DNA from 3 places in the Bacillus sp. KNSH39 genome. Region 1 is predicted to be linked to each of the others. Evidence: predicted binding sites of a transcription regulator. Region 1 holds the regulator's gene; each other region holds the start of a gene.
The links. The regulator Rex, encoded in region 1, represses fermentation and respiration genes when NADH is low (regulators of the CRP and FNR family bind a similar motif). The targets are predictions, from matches to a motif close to TTGTGAAATATTTCACAA.
Positions count from the first base shown of each region.

Region 2: a site for Rex is predicted at 4,801-4,818, ahead of ACUL40_RS17655 (DUF1641 domain-containing protein). Genes of this name have one in related genera too.
Region 3: a site for Rex is predicted at 4,984-5,001, ahead of ACUL40_RS16655 (L-lactate dehydrogenase). Genes of this name have one in related genera too.

Region 1 is NZ_JBQXYO010000001.1:4,107,936-4,118,648, forward strand. Features, by position in the region: rRNA gene ACUL40_RS21135 (23S ribosomal RNA) at 1-2,007, shown strand, start outside; rRNA gene rrf (5S ribosomal RNA) at 2,058-2,173, shown strand; tRNA gene ACUL40_RS21145 (tRNA-Met) at 2,186-2,262, shown strand; tRNA gene ACUL40_RS21150 (tRNA-Asp) at 2,266-2,341, shown strand; gene tsaE (tRNA (adenosine(37)-N6)-threonylcarbamoyltransferase complex ATPase subunit type 1 TsaE) at 2,516-2,989, shown strand; gene tsaB (tRNA (adenosine(37)-N6)-threonylcarbamoyltransferase complex dimerization subunit type 1 TsaB) at 2,970-3,662, shown strand; gene rimI (ribosomal protein S18-alanine N-acetyltransferase) at 3,676-4,119, shown strand; gene tsaD (tRNA (adenosine(37)-N6)-threonylcarbamoyltransferase complex transferase subunit TsaD) at 4,119-5,135, shown strand; gene ACUL40_RS21175 (ABC-F family ATP-binding cassette domain-containing protein) at 5,616-7,541, opposite strand; gene ACUL40_RS21180 (redox-sensing transcriptional repressor Rex) at 7,729-8,358, shown strand; gene ACUL40_RS21185 (YdiK family protein) at 8,388-8,579, opposite strand; gene ACUL40_RS21190 (CPBP family intramembrane glutamic endopeptidase) at 8,576-9,325, opposite strand; gene groES (co-chaperone GroES) at 9,715-9,999, shown strand; gene groL (chaperonin GroEL) at 10,038-10,713, shown strand, end outside.
Region 2 is NZ_JBQXYO010000001.1:3,432,703-3,439,678, reverse strand. Features, by position in the region: gene murB (UDP-N-acetylmuramate dehydrogenase) at 185-1,102, shown strand; T-box leader at 1,200-1,415, shown strand; gene tyrS (tyrosine--tRNA ligase) at 1,467-2,729, shown strand; gene ACUL40_RS17660 (NAD(P)/FAD-dependent oxidoreductase) at 3,068-4,246, opposite strand; gene ACUL40_RS17655 (DUF1641 domain-containing protein) at 4,291-4,731, opposite strand; gene ACUL40_RS17650 (winged helix-turn-helix transcriptional regulator) at 5,164-5,508, opposite strand; gene ACUL40_RS17645 (MFS transporter) at 5,882-6,976, shown strand, end outside.
Region 3 is NZ_JBQXYO010000001.1:3,251,966-3,258,941, forward strand. Features, by position in the region: gene ACUL40_RS16650 (S8 family serine peptidase) at 1-3,699, shown strand, start outside; gene ACUL40_RS16655 (L-lactate dehydrogenase) at 3,923-4,867, opposite strand; tRNA gene ACUL40_RS16660 (tRNA-Glu) at 5,615-5,686, opposite strand; tRNA gene ACUL40_RS16665 (tRNA-Ser) at 5,692-5,782, opposite strand; tRNA gene ACUL40_RS16670 (tRNA-Asn) at 5,790-5,864, opposite strand; tRNA gene ACUL40_RS16675 (tRNA-Ile) at 5,872-5,948, opposite strand; tRNA gene ACUL40_RS16680 (tRNA-Gly) at 5,959-6,029, opposite strand; tRNA gene ACUL40_RS16685 (tRNA-Lys) at 6,043-6,118, opposite strand; tRNA gene ACUL40_RS16690 (tRNA-Thr) at 6,129-6,204, opposite strand; tRNA gene ACUL40_RS16695 (tRNA-Phe) at 6,219-6,294, opposite strand; tRNA gene ACUL40_RS16700 (tRNA-Asp) at 6,307-6,382, opposite strand; tRNA gene ACUL40_RS16705 (tRNA-Met) at 6,386-6,462, opposite strand; tRNA gene ACUL40_RS16710 (tRNA-Ser) at 6,490-6,582, opposite strand; tRNA gene ACUL40_RS16715 (tRNA-Ile) at 6,600-6,676, opposite strand; tRNA gene ACUL40_RS16720 (tRNA-Met) at 6,681-6,757, opposite strand; tRNA gene ACUL40_RS16725 (tRNA-Ala) at 6,778-6,850, opposite strand; tRNA gene ACUL40_RS16730 (tRNA-Pro) at 6,867-6,940, opposite strand; tRNA gene ACUL40_RS16735 (tRNA-Arg) at 6,951-6,976, opposite strand, start outside.

The DNA of each region.
Region 1 (10,713 bases):
GATTGGACTAGGGGTCCTCATCGGATTACCGAATTCAGTCAAACTCCGAATGCCAATGACTTATCCTTAGGAGTCAGACTGCGAGTGATAAGATCCGTAGTCAAAAGGGAAACAGCCCAGACCGCCAGCTAAGGTCCCAAAGTGTGTATTAAGTGGAAAAGGATGTGGAGTTGCTTAGACAACTAGGATGTTGGCTTAGAAGCAGCCACCATTTAAAGAGTGCGTAATAGCTCACTAGTCGAGTGACTCTGCGCCGAAAATGTACCGGGGCTAAATACACCACCGAAGCTGCGGATTGATACCAATGGTATCAGTGGTAGGGGAGCGTTCTAAGGACAGTGAAGTCAGACCGGAAGGACTGGTGGAGTGCTTAGAAGTGAGAATGCCGGTATGAGTAGCGAAAGACGGGTGAGAATCCCGTCCACCGAATGCCTAAGGTTTCCTGAGGAAGGCTCGTCCGCTCAGGGTTAGTCAGGACCTAAGCCGAGGCCGACAGGCGTAGGCGATGGACAACAGGTTGATATTCCTGTACCACCTCTTTATCGTTTGAGCAATGGAGGGACGCAGAAGGATAGAAGAAGCGTGCGATTGGTTGTGCACGTCCAAGCAGTTAGGCTGATAAGTAGGCAAATCCGCTTATCGTAAAGGCTGAGCTGTGATGGGGAAGCTCCTTATGGAGCGAAGTCTTTGATTCCCCGCTGCCAAGAAAAGCTTCTAGCGAGATAAAAGGTGCCTGTACCGCAAACCGACACAGGTAGGCGAGGAGAGAATCCTAAGGTGTGCGAGAGAACTCTGGTTAAGGAACTCGGCAAAATGACCCCGTAACTTCGGGAGAAGGGGTGCTTTCTTAACGGAAAGCCGCAGTGAATAGGCCCAAGCGACTGTTTAGCAAAAACACAGCTCTCTGCGAAGCCGTAAGGCGAAGTATAGGGGGTGACACCTGCCCGGTGCTGGAAGGTTAAGGAGAGGGGTTAGCGTAAGCGAAGCTCTGAACTGAAGCCCCAGTAAACGGCGGCCGTAACTATAACGGTCCTAAGGTAGCGAAATTCCTTGTCGGGTAAGTTCCGACCCGCACGAAAGGTGTAACGATTTGGGCACTGTCTCAACCAGAGACTCGGTGAAATTATAGTACCTGTGAAGATGCAGGTTACCCGCGACAGGACGGAAAGACCCCGTGGAGCTTTACTGTAGCCTGATATTGAATTTTGGTACAGTTTGTACAGGATAGGCGGGAGCCATTGAAACCGGAGCGCTAGCTTCGGTGGAGGCGCTGGTGGGATACCGCCCTGACTGTATTGAAATTCTAACCTACGGGTCTTATCGACCCGGGAGACAGTGTCAGGTGGGCAGTTTGACTGGGGCGGTCGCCTCCTAAAGTGTAACGGAGGCGCCCAAAGGTTCCCTCAGAATGGTTGGAAATCATTCGTAGAGTGCAAAGGCATAAGGGAGCTTGACTGCGAGACCTACAAGTCGAGCAGGGACGAAAGTCGGGCTTAGTGATCCGGTGGTTCCGCATGGAAGGGCCATCGCTCAACGGATAAAAGCTACCCCGGGGATAACAGGCTTATCTCCCCCAAGAGTCCACATCGACGGGGAGGTTTGGCACCTCGATGTCGGCTCATCGCATCCTGGGGCTGTAGTCGGTCCCAAGGGTTGGGCTGTTCGCCCATTAAAGCGGTACGCGAGCTGGGTTCAGAACGTCGTGAGACAGTTCGGTCCCTATCCGTCGTGGGCGTAGGAAATTTGAGAGGAGCTGTCCTTAGTACGAGAGGACCGGGATGGACGCACCGCTGGTGTACCAGTTGTTCTGCCAAGGGCATAGCTGGGTAGCTATGTGCGGAAGGGATAAGTGCTGAAAGCATCTAAGCATGAAGCCCCCCTCAAGATGAGATTTCCCATAGCGTAAGCTAGTAAGATCCCTGAAAGATGATCAGGTTGATAGGTTCGAGGTGGAAGCATGGTGACATGTGGAGCTGACGAATACTAATAGATCGAGGACTTAACCATATAATATGTAGCAAATGTTATCTAGTTTTGAAGGAATATACCTTCAATAGTTTGGTGATGATGGCAGAGAGGTCACACCCGTTCCCATACCGAACACGGAAGTTAAGCTCTCTAGCGCCGATGGTAGTTGGGACCTTGTCCCTGTGAGAGTAGGACGTCGCCAAGCTATTTATATTGTCGCGGGGTGGAGCAGCACGGTAGCTCGTCGGGCTCATAACCCGAAGGTCGCAGGTTCAAATCCTGTCCCCGCAACCAAATGGTCCCGTGGTGTAGTGGTTAACATGCCTGCCTGTCACGCAGGAGATCGCCGGTTCGACCCCGGTCGGGACCGCCATTTCATATAAAGAAAAGAACGAAACAAGTTGTTTCGTATTTTTTTATTTGTTTTAACAAAAAACTAATAAAGACAGTCAAACTATCCTTAGGACAACTCCTAAGGACTTTTTTATATATTCAAAACCTGTATAATAAAGAGCAGAGAACATTGTGAGTAAAGTAGGTGAAGTCTGTGAGTAAATATGAAGTAACAACAAAATCTTCTGAGGAAACACAAAGGTTATCAGAAAAACTAGGTGAGCTCGTAGAGGCACAAGACGTAATTATTTTAGAAGGAGATCTTGGAGCTGGTAAGACGACTTTTACAAAGGGACTAGCAAAAGGTCTTGGAGTGAAAAGAGTTGTAAATAGTCCTACCTTTAATATCATTAAAGAATATAAAGGAAGATTACCGCTATATCATATGGACGTGTATCGCTTAGCAGAAAGTGAAGAGGACTTAGGCTTTGATGAATATTTCTACGGTGAAGGAATTACGGTAGTAGAATGGGCTCATTTAATAGAAGCATATTTACCGAATGAAAAGTTACAAATTAGTTTATTCCATGCTGGAGATGACACAAGAAAAATTATACTCGAGCCAATTGGAGATCGCTATATTAGATTATGTGAGGAGCTATTACAAGATGAAAGTACTAGCAATTGATACTTCAAATTACGTAATGGGTGTATCCCTTATTGAGGAAGAAAACGTAATTGGGGAAATCATTACAAATTTAACAAAAAACCATTCTGTACGTCTTATGCCAGCTGTAGAGAAACTGTTAAAAGAATGCGGTGTAAAACCGAAGGAATTAACTAAAATCGTTGTAGCTGCTGGACCTGGATCCTATACAGGTGTTCGTATAGGCGTGACAGCGGCGAAAACATTAGCTTGGTCACTTCAAATACCAATTGTAGGTGTATCAAGTTTAGAGGTAGTAGCTGCAAACGGTGCTAACTTTAACGGGTTAATTTGTCCTTTATTTGATGGAAGACGTGGGCAAATTTATACTGGGTTATATACATATGAAGGAGAGCAGTTAACTTCAATAGAAGAAGACCGAATTATTCTTATTGTAGACTGGTTGCAAATGTTAAAAGATAAAGGACAGCCTGTTTTATTTATCGGTAACGATGTTAAATTGCATAAAGAAACAATTATAGAACATTTAGGTGATCAAGCTGTATTCGCTCCATTTACTAAAAATAACCCAAGACCAAGTGAGCTAGCATTCTTAGGATTACAAAAAGAAGAACAAGATGTGCATACGTTTGTTCCAAGCTATCTTCGTTTAGCTGAAGCTGAAACAAAGTGGTTAGAAAGTCAAAACAAGTAGGAGCTTGCAGAAGATGGATATGATATTTAGAAAGATGGAGCTTGATGATATTGCTCAAATTGTAGCTATTGAAGAAGCGTCTTTTTCAACTCCTTGGACTGCAGATGCCTTTCACCGTGAATTAACGATGAATGAACATGCACATTATATTGTGTTAGAAAAAGATGGTCGTGTAGTCGGGTATTGTGGATTGTGGATAATTATTGATGAATCACATATAACAAATATAGCTATTTTGCCAGAATACCGAGGTCAAAAGTTAGGAGATGCCCTATTGAAAGCAGTTATTTCTGAAGCGAAAGAACTAGGGGTAAAAACAATGACACTTGAAGTACGTGTATCAAATGAAGTAGCAAAGCAGTTATACAGAAAATACGGATTTCAAAATGGTGGGATTCGTAAACGATACTATGCAGACAATCAGGAAGATGGTCTCGTAATGTGGGTGAATATATAATGGAAAAAAATACGATTATACTTGGTATTGAAACAAGTTGTGATGAAACAGCAGTAGCAGTTGTTAAAAATGGAACGGAAATTATTGCGAATGTCGTTGCATCACAAATTGAAAGTCATAAGCGTTTTGGCGGCGTTGTACCAGAGATTGCATCCCGTCATCATGTAGAAGAAATTACAGTTGTGTTAGAAGAAGCTTTAAAGGAAGCAAATATCACATTTGATGATATTGATGCAATTGCTGTAACAGAAGGTCCTGGTTTAGTAGGAGCACTTCTAATTGGAGTAAATGCAGCGAAGGCAGTAGCGTTTGCACATGATATTCCGTTAGTCGGTGTTCATCATATTGCTGGTCATATTTATGCGAACCGTTTAGTAAAAGAAGTTCAATTCCCGTTATTATCACTTGTTGTATCTGGTGGGCATACAGAACTTGTTTATATGAAAGAACATGGTTCATTCGAAGTAATTGGTGAAACACGAGACGATGCAGCTGGAGAAGCATATGATAAAGTAGCTCGTACGTTATCTATGCCATATCCAGGTGGTCCTCATATTGATCGCCTTGCACATGAAGGAGAACCGACAATTGATTTGCCTCGTGCATGGCTAGAACCGGATTCGTATGATTTTAGCTTTAGTGGATTGAAATCAGCAGTTATCAACACTGTGCATAACGCAAAACAGCGCGGTATAGAAATTGCACCAGAAGATTTAGCAGCAAGTTTCCAAGAAAGTGTAATAGATGTACTTGTAACGAAAGCAGCTCGTGCAGCAGAAGCTTATAATGTAAAGCAATTACTTCTTGCTGGTGGAGTAGCTGCTAATAAAGGACTTCGTGCGCGATTAGAAGAGGAATTTGCACAAAAAGAAAACATTGAATTAATTATTCCGCCGCTATCTTTATGCACAGATAATGCAGCGATGATTGCAGCGGCAGGGACAATTGCTTATGAACAAGGTAAGCGTGCAACATTAGCCTTAAATGCAAATCCAGGATTAGATATTGAAGCATAGTTATACACATAATTAACCACAGGTTGTGGATAAAACCCATATTATCTGTTGATAATGTGGGTTTTATTGTGTATATAAAATGTTGATAACTTTTTTATTGACTGTGGATAATGTGGAAAAGTTATTTTGATGTTTATTTTATAAAGGTGGATATGTGTATAAACTTGTGGATAAATAGGTTGATGTCAGACCTTTGAATTTGTTCTTTTTCGGGAAATAAAAAGCAAGAAGATATCCCCGAAAAACATTTTGAAACATCTCCCCATTATAGAAGATGCTAATATTGTCAATCTTTGTCGTTAAAACGATATTTCGTGTCGAATTGTTAATATATATAGGGTTACAATAGATATATTTAAAAAATCGTTAGTATATTCTAAGTTACGATAGATATATTCAAAAAATTGTTTAAGTAATAAAAAAAGATGTCACATAGTCAAAAGTCCTGACTTATGAGACATCTTCCTTATTTAAATATGCTTATACATGCAGCTCTTCCCATTCTGCCATACAAGTTTCAAGTTGTTCTTGTAGCGTTTGCTTTTTAGTTGTAATTTCACTAGCTTTTTCATAATCTGCATATATTTCTGGTAAGCAAAGTTGATCTTCTAACGTAGCAATTTCTTCTTCTAATTCCACTATACTTTGTTCTAGCTCTTCAATTTTTCTAGTGCGTTGACGCTCTAGTTTTTTACGCTCTTTTTCTTCTAAATAATTTAATTTCTCTTGTGCAATCACCTTTTGAACAGGAACGTCACTTTCTTGCTGTTCAAGTTCTGCACGTTCAATCATTTCATTTTTCTTTTCAACGTAGTAATCGTAATCCCCTAAATATTCCTGTGCACCTTCTGTTGATAACTCAACCACAGTCGTTGTTACACGGTTAATAAAGTAGCGGTCATGTGAGACGAATAGAAGAGTCCCTGGGTAATCAATTAAAGCATTCTCCAAAATCTCTTTACTATTTAAATCAAGGTGGTTCGTAGGCTCATCTAGAATTAACAAATTTGACTTTTGCATCATAAGTTTTGCAAGAGCTAATCGAGCTTTTTGTCCACCACTAAGGGAAGATACTGGTTTCAGTACATCATCTCCTGTGAATAAAAAATTCCCAAGTATAGTACGGATTTCTTTTTCCGGTTGCAGTGGATATTCATCCCATAGTTCATTTAAAACCCGTTTAGAAGATGTTAAGTTTGCTTGTTCTTGATCATAATAACCAACAGATACATTTGATCCGAAAGAAACATCACCATTTAATAGTGGTAACTTATTCACAATGGATTTTAACAATGTGGATTTCCCAATTCCGTTTGGACCAACTAAAGCAACACTATCTCCGCGAGTTAAGCGCATAGTTACATGTTCAATTATAGGGTTTTCATCATAGCCGATGGTTGCATCATTTACTTGTAAAACATCATTTCCACTTTGTTTTTCAATATCGAAGTGGAATGATGCTGACTTAGAATCCCCTAATGGTCTCGTTAATAATTCCATTCTGTCTAGTTGTTTCCGGCGACTTTGAGCACGTTTCGTTGTAGAAGCGCGAGCTATATTCTTTTGAACGAAGTCCTCAAGTTTTGCGATTTCATCTTGTTGTTTTTCGTAACGTTTCATTTCTTGCTCATATAATGCTGATTTTAAGTCTAAATATTTACTGTAGTTACCAACAAATCGTCTGCTTTCTTTATTCGAAATTTCATATACTTGTGTAACGAGTTTGTCTAAGAAATAACGGTCATGTGAGACGATTAATATTGCGCCAGGATAACCTTGCAAATATTGCTCAAGCCATGTTAATGTTTCGATGTCTAAATGGTTTGTAGGCTCGTCCAAAATAAGTAAGTCTGGTTTTGTTAATAATAATTTCCCGAGAGCTAATCTTGTTTTTTGCCCGCCGCTTAAAGTAGAGATCGTCGTCTGGTGCGTTTCAACTGGGAAGCCAAGGCCGCTTAAAATGGAGCGAATATCCGCTTCATATTGATATCCACCTTGATCTTTATAATTGAGTTGTAGTTGGTCATAATCAGCTAACAATCTTTCATATGTAGCTTCGTTTGAAAAGTTTTCTTCTTTTCCCATTTCTTGCTCAAGCCTTCGAAGTTTTGTCTCCATTTGCTGTAAGTGGGTAAAGACGGTTAGCATTTCATCCCAAATTGTTAAAGACGTTTCTAGTCCAGTATTTTGAGCTAAATATCCGATTGAGACATCTTTCGGTTTTATAATTTCGCCACCATCATGAGATAATTCACCAGCGATAATTTTTAATAATGTAGATTTTCCTGCTCCATTCCTTCCAACTAATGCGATACGATCTTTTGTTTGTACTTCCAATTTTATGTTTGCAAGAATCGTTTCTGCACCGTATAATTTCGAAAGCGCGTTTACTTGTAATAAAATCAATGTTTTCACCTCAAATAATTTCTTAACTTTGCCATGTTTATATTTCTCAATCATACTAAAAATAGTGTATAGTTTAAAATAAAGAGAGAATACTTCTTCTCTTTATTATACAAGGAATTTAATGAGTGCTAAACTTCTGTATTTGATTAAAGTATATGAATAAAGATAGGAAGAGAGGAGAGGTCATATGGATCAGCAAAAGATTCCACAAGCCACTGCTAAAAGATTGCCTCTATACTATCGATTTATCCAAAACTTATCTCTTTCTGGTAAGCAGCGTGTTTCATCGGCCGAATTGAGTGAGGCAGTAAAAGTAGATTCCGCAACAATACGAAGAGATTTTTCGTATTTTGGAGCGTTAGGGAAAAAGGGATATGGATATAACGTAAATTATTTATTATCATTTTTCCGCGAAACACTTGATCAAGATGATATAACACGTGTAGCACTTATTGGAGTAGGTAATTTAGGGACCGCTTTCTTACATTATAATTTCACGAAAAACAATAATACAAAAATTGAAATGGCATTTGATGTTAGTGAAGAGAAAGTTGGAACAGAAATCGGGGGCATTCCTGTATATCATTTAGATGAATTAGAAGAGAGATTATCAAATGATATACAAGTGGCAATATTAACAGTACCGGCTACAGTAGCACAAGCTGTAGCAGATAGATTAGCTGAAACAAGCGTGCACGGTATTTTGAATTTCACACCAGCGCGATTAAACGTATCAGAGAATATTAGAATTCATCATATTGACTTAGCTGTAGAGTTACAAACATTAGTTTACTTTTTGAAAAACTATCCACAATAAAACGCAGAGGAAGCGACCTCTGCGTTTTATTATTGTTTCTTCTTTGTGAATTTAACTAATATAAGGCGAAGTGCCAAATTAAAATCAATTGTTGCCATAACTGCAAATAGTATTGTCCACATATTCCAGATTGTATCTGTCACGTTCGTAATGGCGAAGCGTGTAAAGATACATCCAAGAAGGAAGTATAGTGCAGCCATGAACAATGGTGAGTTTCTCATACAAAAAATCCTCCGATAAAGCCTTGCATTTTTTCAGCTTCTTTAATCATTTCTTGAATTTGTTCATTGCTCATAAAAATTTGCCCAATAGCGACTAATGTATTCATCGCAACATGAGCTGCAATCGGAACGATAATACGTTTCGTCTTCACATATAAGAAGGCAAATACGAGCCCCATAGCAGTGTATACCAATAAGTGAGTAAAATCAAAATGAATTGCTGCGAATACAAGCGAACTAATGATAGCTGCGATAAAGAAGTTAAACTTCTTATAAAGCGTGCCGAATAGAATTTTTCTAAATACGATTTCTTCTAAGATAGGTCCAATTATAGAAACAACAATAAGGAACCAAGGTGTCGTTCTTGCAATTTCCATAAGTTTCATTGTATTTTCTGAACCTTGTTTAATTCCTAGCAGCTGCATCTCGATCATACCGGCAACTATTTGTGAAAAGAAAGCTAAGAAGAACCCGATAAAAATCCATCCAATAGTAGCTGGAACAGAAGAGCGCATTGCATCTAAATGCCTGTCACGAATATCTGTTCTAAGTAACCAAAGTACGATACATAATGCAACAAAGAAGCTAATAATTGCCCAGTGTCCTGTTATGATTTGTCCTTTTTCCTCAATGGTAAATCCTCTATTATCATAGAGTCCTGTTTTTAGGAGAAGTGGTAATCCAACAACGCCAGATAACTGCATTAAAATGTATGTAACGATAATCCACCAGTATTGTTTCTTCAAATGGTTTAACCATCCTTTCTAACTATAGTGTATGAGATAAGTTAGGATAACATGTAAATATGCTACCTACGATATAAACCTCTTGAATTATGTTTTTTTCGTAAATCCTTATTTGAAATTATAATAGAAGACAGGAGAAAGTTGTATGTGTAGCGAAAACAACTTAGGGTGTCCTTTCATATTGTAACATACGAGCAGTGGAAACAACGATTCATATAGTAAAGGCAGTATTGTATATAGAAAGTTTATATAGTGATTTGCGAAAAAATTATGATTTTTTTACTTGCAAAAGAAATTGAGATTATTTATTATTATAAGTGTGTTAGCACTCGGATGACTTGAGTGCTAATAAAAGAAATTTACATAACAAAATGAGGAGGTTATTGTTCATGCTAAAGCCATTAGGTGATCGCGTTGTAATTGAGCTTGTTCAAGCAGAAGAAAAAACAGCAAGTGGTATCGTATTACCAGATACTGCAAAAGAAAAACCACAAGAGGGTAAAGTTGTTGCAGTAGGTACTGGTCGAGTGCTTGAGAATGGTGAGCGTGTTGCTTTAGAGGTAGCAGCAGGTGATCTTATCATCTTCTCAAAATATGCAGGTACTGAAGTGAAATATGAAGGTACAGACTACTTGATTTTACGTGAAAGTGACATTTTAGCAGTTATCGGTTAATTATATAAATCTTAAAAAATCCAAGGGGGTCAATTATTATGGCAAAAGATATTAAATTTAGTGAAGAAGCACGTCGTTCGATGCTTCGCGGTGTCGACACTCTTGCAAACGCAGTAAAAGTTACGCTTGGACCAAAAGGTCGTAACGTTGTACTTGAGAAAAAATTTGGTTCACCACTTATTACAAATGATGGTGTAACAATCGCAAAAGAAATCGAATTAGAAGATGCATTCGAAAACATGGGTGCGAAATTAGTAGCAGAAGTTGCTAGCAAAACAAATGACGTAGCTGGTGACGGAACAACAACTGCAACTGTATTAGCGCAAGCTATGATTCGTGAAGGTCTTAAAAACGTAACAGCTGGTGCGAACCCAATGGGTCTTCGTAAAGGTATCGAAAAAGCTGTTACTGCTGCAATTGAAGAATTAAAAACGATTTCTAAACCAATCGAAGGCAAATCTTCTATCGCACAAGTAGCTGCTATTTCTGCAGCTGACGAAGAAGTAGGTCAATTAATCGCTGAAGCAATGGAGCGCGTTGGTAACGACGGCGTTATTACTTTAGAAGAGTCTAAAGGATTCACAACAGAATTAGACGTAGTAGAAGGTATGCAATTTGATCGTGGATATGCATCTCCTTACATGATTACTGATTCTGACAAAATGGAAGCAGTTCTTGATAACCCATACATCTTAATTACTGACAAAAAGATTT
Region 2 (6,976 bases), 680 kb from region 1:
TTGCTTTATTATGCAATATATATTTTAATATGAGTGGCACCTCTTATAAATTAAGAGGTTTATAGGTGTCTCGAATTGATTTTGGGTACACTGTATCCACCACTTTAGGTTCTTTCATGTACGTGGGGATATTATGGGCCCGTATAACGGGATAAAATGAATATAGAAATAGAGGAATCGTAAAATGAATATGCAAGAGGTTTATAAATATTTAAGTACGGTATTGCCTGAAGGACATGTTAAACAAGATGAAATGTTAAAGAATCATACGCATATTAAAGTTGGCGGAAAAGCAGATGTTTTTGTTGCGCCTACAAATTATGATGAAATTCAAGAAGTTATCAAATATGCGAACGAATATAATATTCCAGTTACGTTTTTAGGAAATGGATCGAATGTCATTATTAAAGATGGTGGAATTCGCGGGATTACAGTAAGTTTAATTCATATTACAGGTGTTACTGTAACAGGAACGACGATTGTAGCACAGTGTGGTGCAGCAATTATTGACGTATCACGTATTGCCTTAGACCATAACTTAACGGGTCTTGAGTTTGCTTGTGGTATTCCAGGTTCAGTTGGCGGAGCATTATATATGAATGCTGGTGCATACGGCGGTGAAATTTCGTTTGTATTAACAGAAGCTGTCGTAATGACAGGTGATGGAGAGCTACGTACTTTGACGAAAGAAGCATTTGAATTTGGATATCGTAAGAGTGTATTTGCGAACAACCATTACATTATTCTTGAAGCGAGATTTGAACTTGAAGAAGGTGTACATGAAGAAATTAAAGCAAAAATGGATGATTTAACGTTTAAACGTGAGTCAAAACAGCCTCTAGAATATCCTTCATGTGGTAGCGTATTTAAGCGCCCACCAAATAACTTTGCTGGTAAGTTAATTCAAGACTCAGGACTACAAGGTAAGCGAATTGGTGGAGTAGAAGTTTCTTTAAAACACGCTGGGTTTATGGTGAATGTTGATAACGGAACAGCACAAGATTACATCGATTTAATTCACTTCGTACAAAAGACAGTTGAAGAGAAATTTGGCGTGAAGTTGGAGCGAGAAGTAAGGATTATTGGAGAAGATAAGGAATAAAGAAATACGTATGAAGATATGAATTATTTTAAAATAATATTTGGGTATTGTTGACAATTTGTTTTCAATTCAATATAATGGCTAATAATTTAACAAATAACATACGTTGAAAGAGCCCAGTAGCAGTTTGTCACTGTTAACGAGAGAGCTAGGGGTTGCTGGAACCTAGCACAAACAAACTTGTGAATTACACTCTGGAGTATCTTAGGTAATGCTAAGCGGACTGGCAATCGATATTATTGCTAAGAGTGGTATGAGTAGCTATGCTATTTATACAAACTGGGTGGTAACACGGTGAATAATCGTCCCTATGTCATAGACATAGGGATTTTTTGTTTTAAAAAAATAAAGGGGATGACAAAAGATGAATATCATTGATGAGTTAGAATGGCGCGGCGCCGTTAATCAACAGACTGACGAAGAAGGCTTACGTAAGTTAGTAGAAGAGAAAAAGATTTCACTATACTGCGGAGTTGATCCGACTGGTGATAGTATGCATATCGGACATTTGATTCCGTTTATGATGATGAAGAGATTCCAATTAGCTGGTCATCATCCTGTTATTTTAATTGGCGGGGCAACAGGAACAATTGGTGATCCGAGTGGACGTCAATCAGAGCGTCAACTTCAAACGTTAGAAGTGGTTCAGCATAATGTAGATGCGTTAACAGCACAAATGAAAAAGCTATTTGATTTTGGTGGAAATAGCGAAGTGAAGATGGTAAATAACTATGATTGGACACATGAAATAAATATTATTGAGTTTTTACGTGATTACGGGAAAAACTTTAGCATCAATAGCATGTTAGCGAAGGATATTGTAGCAAGCCGTTTGGATACAGGTATTTCTTTCACGGAATTCACGTACCAAATTTTGCAAGCGATGGACTTCCATCATTTATACACGAAAGAGGATGTTCAACTGCAAATTGGTGGTAGTGACCAATGGGGAAATATTACGAGTGGTTTAGATTTAATTCGTAAGTTAGAGGGTCATGAGGCGAAAGTATTCGGATTAACGATTCCGTTATTATTAAAATCGGACGGTACGAAGTTTGGTAAATCAGCGGGTGGTGCGGTTTGGCTTGATCCTGAAAAAACGACACCGTTTGAATTTTACCAGTTCTGGGTAAATACAGATGACCGTGACATCGTTAAATACTTGAAATACTTTACGTTCTTAACGAAAGAGCGTATTGATGAATTAGCGGTTAAGGTGGAAACAGAGCCTCATAAACGTGAAGCACAAAAAGTACTAGCAGAAGAAATGACGAAATTCGTTCATGGAGAAGAAGCATTCCTGCAAGCTGTGAAAATTACAGCAGCGTTATTTAGCGGAGATATTAAATCGTTAACAGCTGATGAAATTGAACAAGGTTTTAAAGAGATGCCAACATTCCAGTCTTCAAAAGAGACGAAAAACATCGTAGAGTGGCTAGTTGATTTAGGAATTGAACCATCTAGACGACAAGCACGTGAGGATATTAATAATGGCGCGATTTCTATGAATGGTGAGAAAGTAACAGATGTGGGTACGGATGTTACTGTAGAAAATTCATTTGATGGACGATTTATTATTATCCGTAAAGGGAAGAAGAATTACAGCCTTGTGAAGTTAGGCGAATAGTTTGTGTGAAAGGATGGGAGTAGGAAGAATACTTCCATCTTTTCGTATACACAATTTGGACATAAAATAATCAGTAAATTTAGATAATTAAAAGGGTTATACGATTCTTCTGCCGAATAAATAAGTTAGAGAAAATTACGGATAAAGTGAAACTTTAATCAGTGGGGGGTGTTCCTCCCCACTGATTATTAGTTGAACCAATCGGGCTTTTACGGGCAGTTAATCTTCCAACTTCATCCCTGCATTCACTGTATTTTAAGGTGGAGGTTTTACTGCCCGTTAATGCGGGATAAAAATAGCCCGAACCATGCAGGGCATGATTCGGGCTTATATTCAGATTAGTAAGCTAAGCTGAATAGACCTTTAATGTGTGATAAGTAACGAACGTTACTTGCTTCTTTCATTAATGATGCTGGTAAGCCTTTAAGTGGAGTATTGCTTGCTCCAATTGTAGCAACCGCATCTTTACGTCCTAGACTAGCAAGTGTTCCAGAGTTTACAGGTGCGAACTCTTCGAATGCTTTGCCTTCTAGTGCTGCGTATAAGTTGTATCCAATTAACTCACCCATTTGCCAAGCGATTTGTGCAGTTGGTGGGTATGGACGTCCGTCTGGAGCGAAGACAACAGCGCTGTCTCCAGCAACGAATACGTCTTTGTGAGAAGTAGATTGTAGGTATGCATCAACTGTTGCACGTCCACGGTTAACTTCAAGACCTGATTCACCGATTAATGGGTTACCTTGTACGCCGCCCGTCCAAACGAATGTGTTAGCAACAAGTTTTTGACCGTCTTTTAAGTCGATTTCGTTGCCAGCAACGTTTGTTACAGGAAGACCAGTTAAGAATGTAACGCCGCGCGCTTCTAGGCTAGTAGTTGCACGTTCGATTAAGTGGTCTGGTAATACTGGAAGGATTTTTGGACCTGCTTCAACAAGAAGAAGTTTCACTTCTTTTGGATTTACGCCGTGGCTTTTTGCAAGTTTAGGCATAATGTCAGCAAGCTCACCAACTAGCTCAACGCCAGTTAATCCGCCACCACCGATTACGATTGTAGCATCAGCTTCGTTTTTCGTTTTCGCGTATTCACGAATACGGTCTTCAACGTGTTTGTAGATTTTGTTTGCATCAGCAGCAGATTTTAATACCATGCTGTTTTCTTCTAGTCCTGGAATACCGAAGTAAGCAGTTTTACTTCCTAAAGCAACTACAAGTGCATCGTAAGATAAAGTAGTGCCGCCAGCTAGTTTGATTTCTTTGCTATCAACTGAGAATGACTCAACTGTTGCGATTTTAAGATCGATATCTTTACCTTTGAAAAGCTTTGTAAGTGGCATTGCAACTGCTTGCTCAGACACGTTACCAGCTGCAAGGCGGTGTAGTTCAGTGATGATTTGGTGCGTTGGGTATTGGTTAATCACTGTAACTTGTGCTTCTGATTTACTGTAATATTTACGTACGTTTAAAGCGGCAAGAAGACCGCCATAACCAGCGCCTAAGATGACAATTTGTTTTGACATAGTATGATATCCCCCGTCTTTACTAATTGTTGTTATAAGTTAACTTATTTATTGTTACGTTCTGCACTAATTTGAAGATATGCGTTCACAAAGCGGAACATTTTTTGTGCTTGTGGATCTTTTAATAATTTTAATAGACCGAACAGGCCGATAACTTCGTTGCTTTCGTCAGCACGATCTTTCGCTTCGATTGCAGTAGCAGCCATGCTTTTCACTGTATCTTTTACAGGTTCTACAAGCTCTGTGATTGCACCAACAGTGTCGCTTTTTAATACTTCATCAGTAGCAACAGTTTGAGCGAAGTCATAAGACTTAGTTAAAATGTTAACAAGCTCAGTTAATTTTGGAAGCTGTTCTACTAGTGTTGTTAATGATTCTTGTACCTCAGGTTTTAACAACTGATCAAGTACATCAAGTTGTCCTTGGCTAGCAGAAATTTGTACAGTTTCTTGTTCTGGCTTTGTTTGAGTCATAGTTTCTGGCATCTCCAATTCTCCTTTACGATAGCAATACTCTTATTTTTTATAAGTAAGATAGTAAACGGTTACGAAACTTTATACAAAGTTTCACAAAACACAATAAAATGCCTTTAAATTTATGACAGCAAGTAAGCTGACATAAATCTAAAACCATAACGTCTTACTTATTATTTATGAACTGTCCGATACATGGCTTGTCCGCATAATGGAAAAGCTCCGTTACCGGAAAGTGTATATAATATATATCCTATATTATATACTATATACACCTATGTTAACATAAAAATGATTCCTAATTATTTGATATTGAGTGTATAACGTAGTGCTGACAAGGTATGAAAGCGTATAAAATATTTTGTTCCAGTTAGAAATGTACATATATATAAAGAAAAAAAGGAAAAAATGAACAAATTCATGTTCGTTTTTTCCTTTTTCCTATTATTCACCTTCTGCAATTAGCATCGATGTGTTACCTTCTTTTTCAAGATGGCATTCGCCCCAAGAACAAAGAGAATCAAGAATGGATTCTAAAGACCAACCGTAGTCGGTAAGAGAATATTCTACTTTCGGTGGGACTTGGTTGTATACTTTTCTTTGAATGACCCCGTCGTCTTCTAATTCACGTAATTGCTGTGTTAACATTTTTTGTGTAATACCAGGCATGGAACGTTTTAGTTCACTCGTTCTCTTTGTACCTTTCGTTAAGTGACAAAGGATAACAACCTTCCATTTTCCGCCGATAACTTCTAAAGTCGCCTCTACAGGAATATTGTATTTCTTCATATGAAATCCTCCCTTTGTAAGTAAAATAAGTTAAATCATACAAATGTTACTTTTTAGTACCTATAGCACTTTAAAGTACGTACTTTTTATTATGTTAAATATGTTTCATAATAGCACATGTAAGAGGCAAATGAGTAGTACGGTACCAAAAAGTGACTATGTTACTTTTTAGTGCCTATCGTACTTTAAAGTGCGTTCTTCAAAAAAGGAATGAAACCATTCATAATAGCATTTGTAAGTATGAAATATATTTTTTAGAAGATAAAAGGGCCTTTTTATCATACTATTATGATTGGATTTCTTGTAATAAGGAGGAATTCAATTGAGTTCATATACAGTACCATCTTCGGAAGCTCAGACGAGCCGAAGAAGTATGTTTGCTTTATTAGCGCTAGCAATTAGTGCGTTTGGGATTGGTACGACCGAGTTTATTAGTGTCGGTTTACTACCATCTATTTCAAAAGATTTAAATGTTTCGGTTACAACAGCCGGTTTAACGGTTTCCTTATATGCGTTAGGAGCAGCGGTAGGAGCTCCTGTTTTAACAGCGTTAACGGCTAGTATGTCGCGAAAGACATTATTAATGTGGATTATGGTTATTTTCATTATTGGTAATGGCATTGCGGCGGTAGCAACAAGCTTCACTGTATTAATTATTGCAAGAATTGTATCTGCGTTTGCACATGGTGTGTTTATGTCAATTGGATCTACAATTGCAGCTGCAATCGTACCAGAGAATAAACGTGCTAGCGCAATTGCGATTATGTTTACTGGATTAACAGTTGCGACTATTACTGGTGTGCCAATTGGAACATTTATCGGTCAACAATTTGGCTGGAGAGCGTCATTTATGGCGATTGTTGTAATTGGAATTATTGCTTTCATCGCAAACAGTATACTCGTCCCATCTAATTTAAAAAATGGTGTACCTGTATCGTTTCGTGATCAATTTAAATTAATTAAAAATGGAAGACTATTACTTGTTTTCATTATTACTGCACTTGGATACGGCGGTACATTCGTAACATTTACGTATTTATCTCCGTTATTACAAGAAGTAACAGGATTTGAAGCAAGTACTGTTACTATCATTTTATTAGTGTATGGAATCGCAATTGCGATAGGGAATATGGTCGGCGGAAAATTATCGAATCATAATCCGATTCGAGCGCTATTTTACATGTTCTTGATTCAAGCGATTATATTATTTGTTTTAACATTTACAGCGCCATTTAAAGTAGCTGGATTAATCACAATTATTTTCATGGGACTATTCGCATTTATGAATGTTCCGGGGCTACAAGTATATGTAGTTATATTGGCAGAGCGCTTTGTTCCGAGTGCGGTTGATGTTGCTTCAGCAATTAATATTGCCGCATTTAACGGAGGGATCGCTTTAGGTTCTTATATAGGTGGCCTTGTAACGAATTCATTAGGATTAATCCATACTGCTTGGGTAGGTGGCCTT
Region 3 (6,976 bases), 860 kb from region 1:
TGGAAAGATTACGAAGTGAAATTAAATTTACCAAAACAAGCTGAGCAAAAAGCGCCTCAAAAACTAACAGATAGCATCCCGCAAATTGGAGTAGATAAGTTACATAGTGAGGGCATTACCGGAAAAGGAATTAAAGTTGGTGTATTAGATACAGGTATTGATTACAATCATCCTGACTTAAAAGACGTATATAAAGGCTATCGCGCGAAACCTGGTGAGGACTCTAGCAAAGTAGACCTAAACTCAGTAAAGGGTTGGGACTTTATTAATAATGATGCAGATCCAATGGAAACTACTTATTCAGAATGGCAACAATCTGGTGCTCCTGAATTTGATAACCGTGGTTCTTCCTTCTACACAGCCCACGGCACTCACGTAGCAGGTATCGTTTCTGCCCAAAAGAAGAACCAATCTGATTCAGCAGTAAAAGGTGTTGCACCTGACATTGAACTGTATAACTATCGTGTACTCGGTCCATACGGAAGTGGAGATAGTTCAGGTATTATCGCTGCAATTGATAAATCCATTTCTGACGGTATGAACGTTATTAACTTATCGTTAGGTGATGATAGCAACAATCCACTCGATCCAACATCTATCGCTGTTAATAATGCAATGCTTTCAGGCGTTGTTACAGTCGTTGCTGCTGGTAACTCTGGACCAAATCCATCAACACTCGGATCACCAGGTGCTTCACCATTTGCAATTACGGTTGGAGCAAGTGATAGCTCTATTTCCTTACCGAAACTATCAGGTCATGCTGGACAATTACAATTTCCTAACCTAATTCTATTCGGCAAAAACTTCACTGATAAAATAGAAGATTTCAAGGGACAAACTTTACCTATTGAATATGTAGGAATTGGTACGCCTGACGAGTTTAGTAAAAAAGATGTAAAAGGAAAAATCGCTCTCGTTGCACGCGGTACACTGTCATTTGATGAAAAAATTGCTAATGCAAAACAAGCAGGTGCAAAAGCCGTTATTATTTATAACAATGTGGATGGAGAAATTCCTTTCTACGTTGGCGAAAGTACAAAATACATTCCAGCATTCCGCCTAACGAAAGAAGAAGGTGAAAAACTAAAAGCTCAAATCGAACAAGGTAGCACCTCCTTAACTCTCGATGAAATTAATTACATTCAAACAGAAGGCGATCATCTTGCAGACTTTAGCTCACGCGGTCCTGTTACAGCAAATGATGATATTAAGCCTGATATTACAGCGCCTGGTGTCGCTATCCTTTCAACAGTTCCTGAATATATTAACGACCCGCAAGAGGGTGAAAACTACGCTGTTTCCTATGAGCGTATGCAAGGAACATCTATGGCTTCTCCTCATATCGCTGGCGTTGCTGCTCTAATTTTACAAGAACACCCAGACTACTCTCCGTTCGATGTAAAAGCGTCTCTTATGAACACAGCTAATGATTTAAAAGAAAAATATTCCGTATATGAAGTTGGAGCTGGGCGAGTAGATGCTTACAACGCCGTTCGTACAGAAACAAGCTTTAAAGTATTAGATACGACACAAACTGTTGTAAATGATGAAGTAATTGAAGTACCCGAAGAAACTGGATCTATTGCATTCGGTAAGTTTTATCAAAAAGACGGTGAAGCTCTTGAACAAAAACGAAATATAAAAGTAACTAATCATAATAAACAAGAGAAAAAAGAATTTAAAACAGAAATTTCTTATACACCAGCATCGTCTACTATTAACGATGCTGTCGCAAACGGTGTAAAAATCTCTGCTCCAGAAACAATTACTCTTGATGCTGGCAAAACAGGTGAAATTGAAGCAAAAATTAATGTTCCAGCCGGTGTGAAACAAGGCCGATATGAAGGGTACATTCATATTACGAACACAAAAAATAAAGAAGAAACATATCAAATCCCATTCTCTATTCGTGTATCAGAGCCTGGTATTGAAAATGCAATACTATCAAGAAAAGCAATTTCAACTGATACATCTAAATTCAATCCATACGGTGAATCGTATGTTCACGGAGCATTCCAATTAAACAGCGAACTTGAAACGTTAGATCTTATCGTAAAAGATTCCAAAACAAATAAAGCTCTTGGCTTCATTGGAACATTAAACACGAGTGGCCTAAAAACTGATGTGTATTACTACTTAGATTCATTCTTTAATGGAAAAGTGTATCCTTTTACAAATGATCCTGCAAAACCAATCGGTAATGAGAAAATCAACTTACCAGAAGGAGACTACACAATTGAGTTTGTCGGTTATGATAAGGCTGGGAAAGCACGTGTAAAAGGTGATTATGTTGTAATTGATAATACACCACCAGAAGTGAAATTAACTGGATTAAAACCTGGTATTTACGAGTTAAATGAAGAAAATTATACAGTAGAAGATGGCAAAAAAGCACTATGGATTAAAGGAAACGTATACGATTCAAACGTTGATTACTTAAAAGGAAAAGGATTAAACATTACGCAAGAAGCGAATGGCGTTATGTACTATGACTATTCTCCATACTTGCATAAGTTTTTACCGATTAATGCAAATGGCGACTTTAAAGTTGGCATTACACCTGACTCCTTCAGAACGGAAGGTCCAATGAACACAGGCGTATATATTTTCGATTATGCAACTGCAGGTCCTGACTATCCAAACGGTGTAAATAACTACTGGTTTATCCCGCAAGGTGCTCAATATGCAAAAACTAGTTACGATAAAAAAGAATTATATAAAAATGACGAGTTCACAGTAACACTAAACGCGAAACACGTAAAACAATTTGTTGCTGGGCAATTTAATGTAAACTTCCTAGAGAAGAACTTCAAATTTGCAAATGCGAAATTTAATCCTGCTTTTGAAAAGCTACTTTCCCAAAAAGGGGTAACCGCAAAAGTAAATGAACCGAAACTAGAGGCAGGCTCTGTTACAGTTGGCGGAGCTATCGATGACAAAAATTTTGCTGGATTAGATGGTGATTTCCCGTTCATTGATGTAACGTTCAAAGTAGAAAATGATGAGTTTTATGAAGCAAACGCTCAATTAGAATCACCAATTTTTGTTTACTGGAAACAAGGTGAATCAGAACCAAATAGAATGCGTGTACTTCAAGATCAAACATTCTCAGTTATGTCCTTAAACTCATTAGTAGAAGGAAATATTAAACCTGGTGCATTCTTAAATGAACGCGGATATTTAGATGAAAAGTTCGATTATACAAAGCTTGGCGTAAAAGTATATGCGACTGATTCTTACCGTCATAAGTTTGAAGGCTCACTAGATAAATACGGATACTTCAAACTAAATGGACTTCCAGTTAATAAACGCGACTATAACTTATATGTAGAGGTGCCAGGACATTTAACAAGCCGCCTAACAACGAAACTTGGTACTGAAAAAGACGGTAAGTTGCTTGGCCAATATTATTATGCAAGACCTGACGAAAACCTTGCCGGCGATGTAAATGGTGATAAAGTAATCGATATTAAAGATGCTGAAATCATTGCTAGCAACTATGGTAAAAAAGGACTAACTGTAAAAGACGGAGATCTTAATAAAGATGGTATTGTCGACGAAAAAGATATTCGCTTCGTTGAAAAGAACTTCTTGAAAAAAGGGCCAGATGCATCTAAATCACAAACACCTGTAGAAAAATCAAAAAGCGGTACACTGGCAGATATTTTAAAGAAATTAGGATTAACGCCTAAAAAATAATAAAGTGAAACTTTAATCAATTGAGATTTTACTGCCCGGCAAATAGCGGAATAATAAAGAGCACTCTACGTAAAATAGAGTGCTCTTTTTCTATAAACGACCCTTATCCAGCAAAAGGGGTATATTGGGGATATACAAGGGAAACCGGAAAAGGAATTTATATTAAATTATATAAGTTCAGAGGTAAGAAGCAGTTTCCCACCTCTGAACTATTTAGCAATTATTATAGTACTGGTGCCATTGTTTCTTTTAATACTTTTACAGAATGAGCGAACTTCGCTTTTTCATCTTCATTTAGCTCAAGTTCTACGATTTCACGTACACCTTCGCGGTTAATTACAGCTGGAACACCTACGTAAGCATCTTTCTCGCCGTATTGACCTTCAAGGTATGCAGATACAGTTAATACGCTGTTCTCGTTGTTTAAGATTGCTTTAGTTACACGAAGTAGTGACATACCGATTCCGTAGTAAGTTGCACCTTTACGCTCGATGATATGGTAAGCTGCATCACGTACGTTTTCGAAGATTTTGTCTAAGTCTTCTTGTTTGTACTGTTCGTTGTTAGCTAAGATTGTTTCTAATTTTTGTACACCGATAGTAGCGTGGCTCCATACTGGAAGTTCAGTGTCACCGTGTTCACCAACGATGTAAGCATGAACGTTACGTGGATCTACATCTAAGTAGTCACCTAACATGTAACGGAAACGAGCAGAGTCTAAAGTAGTACCAGAACCGATTACGCGCTCTTTCGGTAAACCAGATTCTTTCCAAGTTACGTAAGTTAAAATATCAACTGGGTTAGTTGCGATTAAGAAGATTCCATCGAATCCGCTATCCATAATGCCTCGAACGATTTGTTTAAAGATCTTTGTATTTTTCTCAACTAAGTCTAAACGAGTTTCACCTGGCTTTTGTGGTAACCCAGCAGTGATAACAACTAAATCTGCATCTTTACAATCTGCATAGCTACCGCTCCAAACTTTTGTTGGTGATGGAGAGAATGGTACCGCATGGCTTAAGTCCATTGCTTCCCCTTCTGCTTTTGCTTCATTAACATCTACTAATACGAATTCTTCAGCTACACCTTGGTTGATCATTGAGTAAGCGTAACTACAACCTACAGCTCCTGTTCCTACTAATACTACACGATTGATACCTTTTTTCATGGTAATTTCCCCTCTCTATTGTTCACATATATTTTTTTATGATTGTTTAAGTAATTAATTAAAATACTAATTTAATGTTGTTTAACTTCTTTACATTCATATTGTAGCACGTATTATTGTGAATTACTTCACAAATTATGACCTATTTGTGAACTTTTTCACATAGAGTGTAAAGTTATTGGAATAGGTGTGGAATCCATTTCAATGGAGGCGTTTTCTTTAGATTGTGAAAGGGATTTTCTTGTGGTTTTTGTCGGTAAGTGAAATTATACCAGCGATTTTTAGAATATATCGACCGTAACTCCAAATATATCAGCGATTATTAAAATTTATCGATCGTAACTCAAATTATATCAGCGATTTTTGCAATATATCGACTTACCGACAAAACTCGACAATACTGACAACATAAAAAAGCTGTCTTCAGTAGATCACAGCTATTGAGAGAAAGCAGCTTCTTCTATATATTATTTATTTTCCACAGTAGCTCCCAGATGCATTTTCATCGGTTTCTCCAAGTGTAGGAGGCTACAGCCATACAGCTGGGGTAAAAGTTCAAGTTGAAGTTAATTCCTTCATATTCATACAGGTCCAAATAATTAACATGATTGTATTTACCGCTCTCTATGTACCCAACTGCAACAGCGAATACTTCATATTTCTTCTATTGCATAAAAAAGCAGACTATCCAAAGTCCATTTTTATACAACAAAAAAGAGATAGCAGATTATGCTATCTCTTTTAGTATGACCCGTACGGGATTCGAACCCGTGTTACCGCCGTGAAAGGGCGGTGTCTTAACCACTTGACCAACGGGCCAGTTCTGGCAGAGAAGAAGGGATTCGAACCCTCGCACCGCGTTCGCGATCTACTCCCTTAGCAGGGGAGCCCCTTGAGCCACTTGGGTACTTCTCTATAAATATGGCTCCGCAGGTAGGACTCGAACCTACGACCGATCGGTTAACAGCCGATAGCTCTACCACTGAGCTACTGCGGAACAATTATGGTGGGCCTAAATGGACTCGAACCATCGACCTCACGCTTATCAGGCGTGCGCTCTAACCAGCTGAGCTATAGGCCCATAATTGAAAAGCGGGTGAAGAGAATCGAACTCTCGACCAGAGCTTGGAAGGCTCTTGTTTTACCACTAAACTACACCCGCATTAAATTGTAAATGGTGAGCCATGAAGGACTCGAACCTTCGACCCTCTGATTAAAAGTCAGATGCTCTACCAACTGAGCTAATGGCTCATTTTGAAAGTGGTGCCGACTAGAGGACTTGAACCCCCAACCTACTGATTACAAGTCAGTTGCTCTACCAATTGAGCTAAGTCGGCTTGCGTTTTCAAAATGGTGGCTCGGGACGGAATCGAACCGCCGACACGAGGATTTTCAGTCCTCTGCTCTACCGACTGAGCTACCGAGCCTTTATGTAAAAATGGCGGTCCCGACCGGGGTCGAACCGGCGATCTCCTGCGTGACAGGCAGGCATGTTAACCACTACACCACGGGACCATTTGGTTGCGGGGACAGGATTTGAACCTGCGACCTTCGGGTTATGAGCCCGACGAGCTACCGTGCTGCTCCACCCCGCGATGATAAAATATTTACTTTAGAAAAAATGGAGGAGGTAGAGGGATTCGAACCCCCGCGCGACTCTCGCCGCCTGTCGGTTTTCAAGACCGATCCCTTCAGCCGAACTTGGGTATACCTCCGAGATATATACGTCTAATGGTGGACCTTGTAGGACTCGAACCTACGACCGGACGGTTATGAGCCGTCTGCTCTAACCAGCTGAGCTAAAGGTCCTTTATGGTAGCGGCGGAGGGGATCGAACCCCCGACCTCACGGGTATGAACCGTACGCTCTAGCCAGCTGAGCTACACCGCCATAAATGATATTAATATAAGTGGAGCCTAGCGGGATCGAACCGCTGACCTCCTGCGTGCAAGGCAGGCGCTCTCCCAGCTGAGCTAAGGCCCCATGTTTTTTAGGAATATCGGGAAGACAGGATTTGAACCTGCGACCCCCTGGTCCCAAACCAGGTGCTCTACCAAGCTGAGCCACTTCCCGTTAATAAAAGCGCGCCCGAGAGGAGTCGAACCCCTA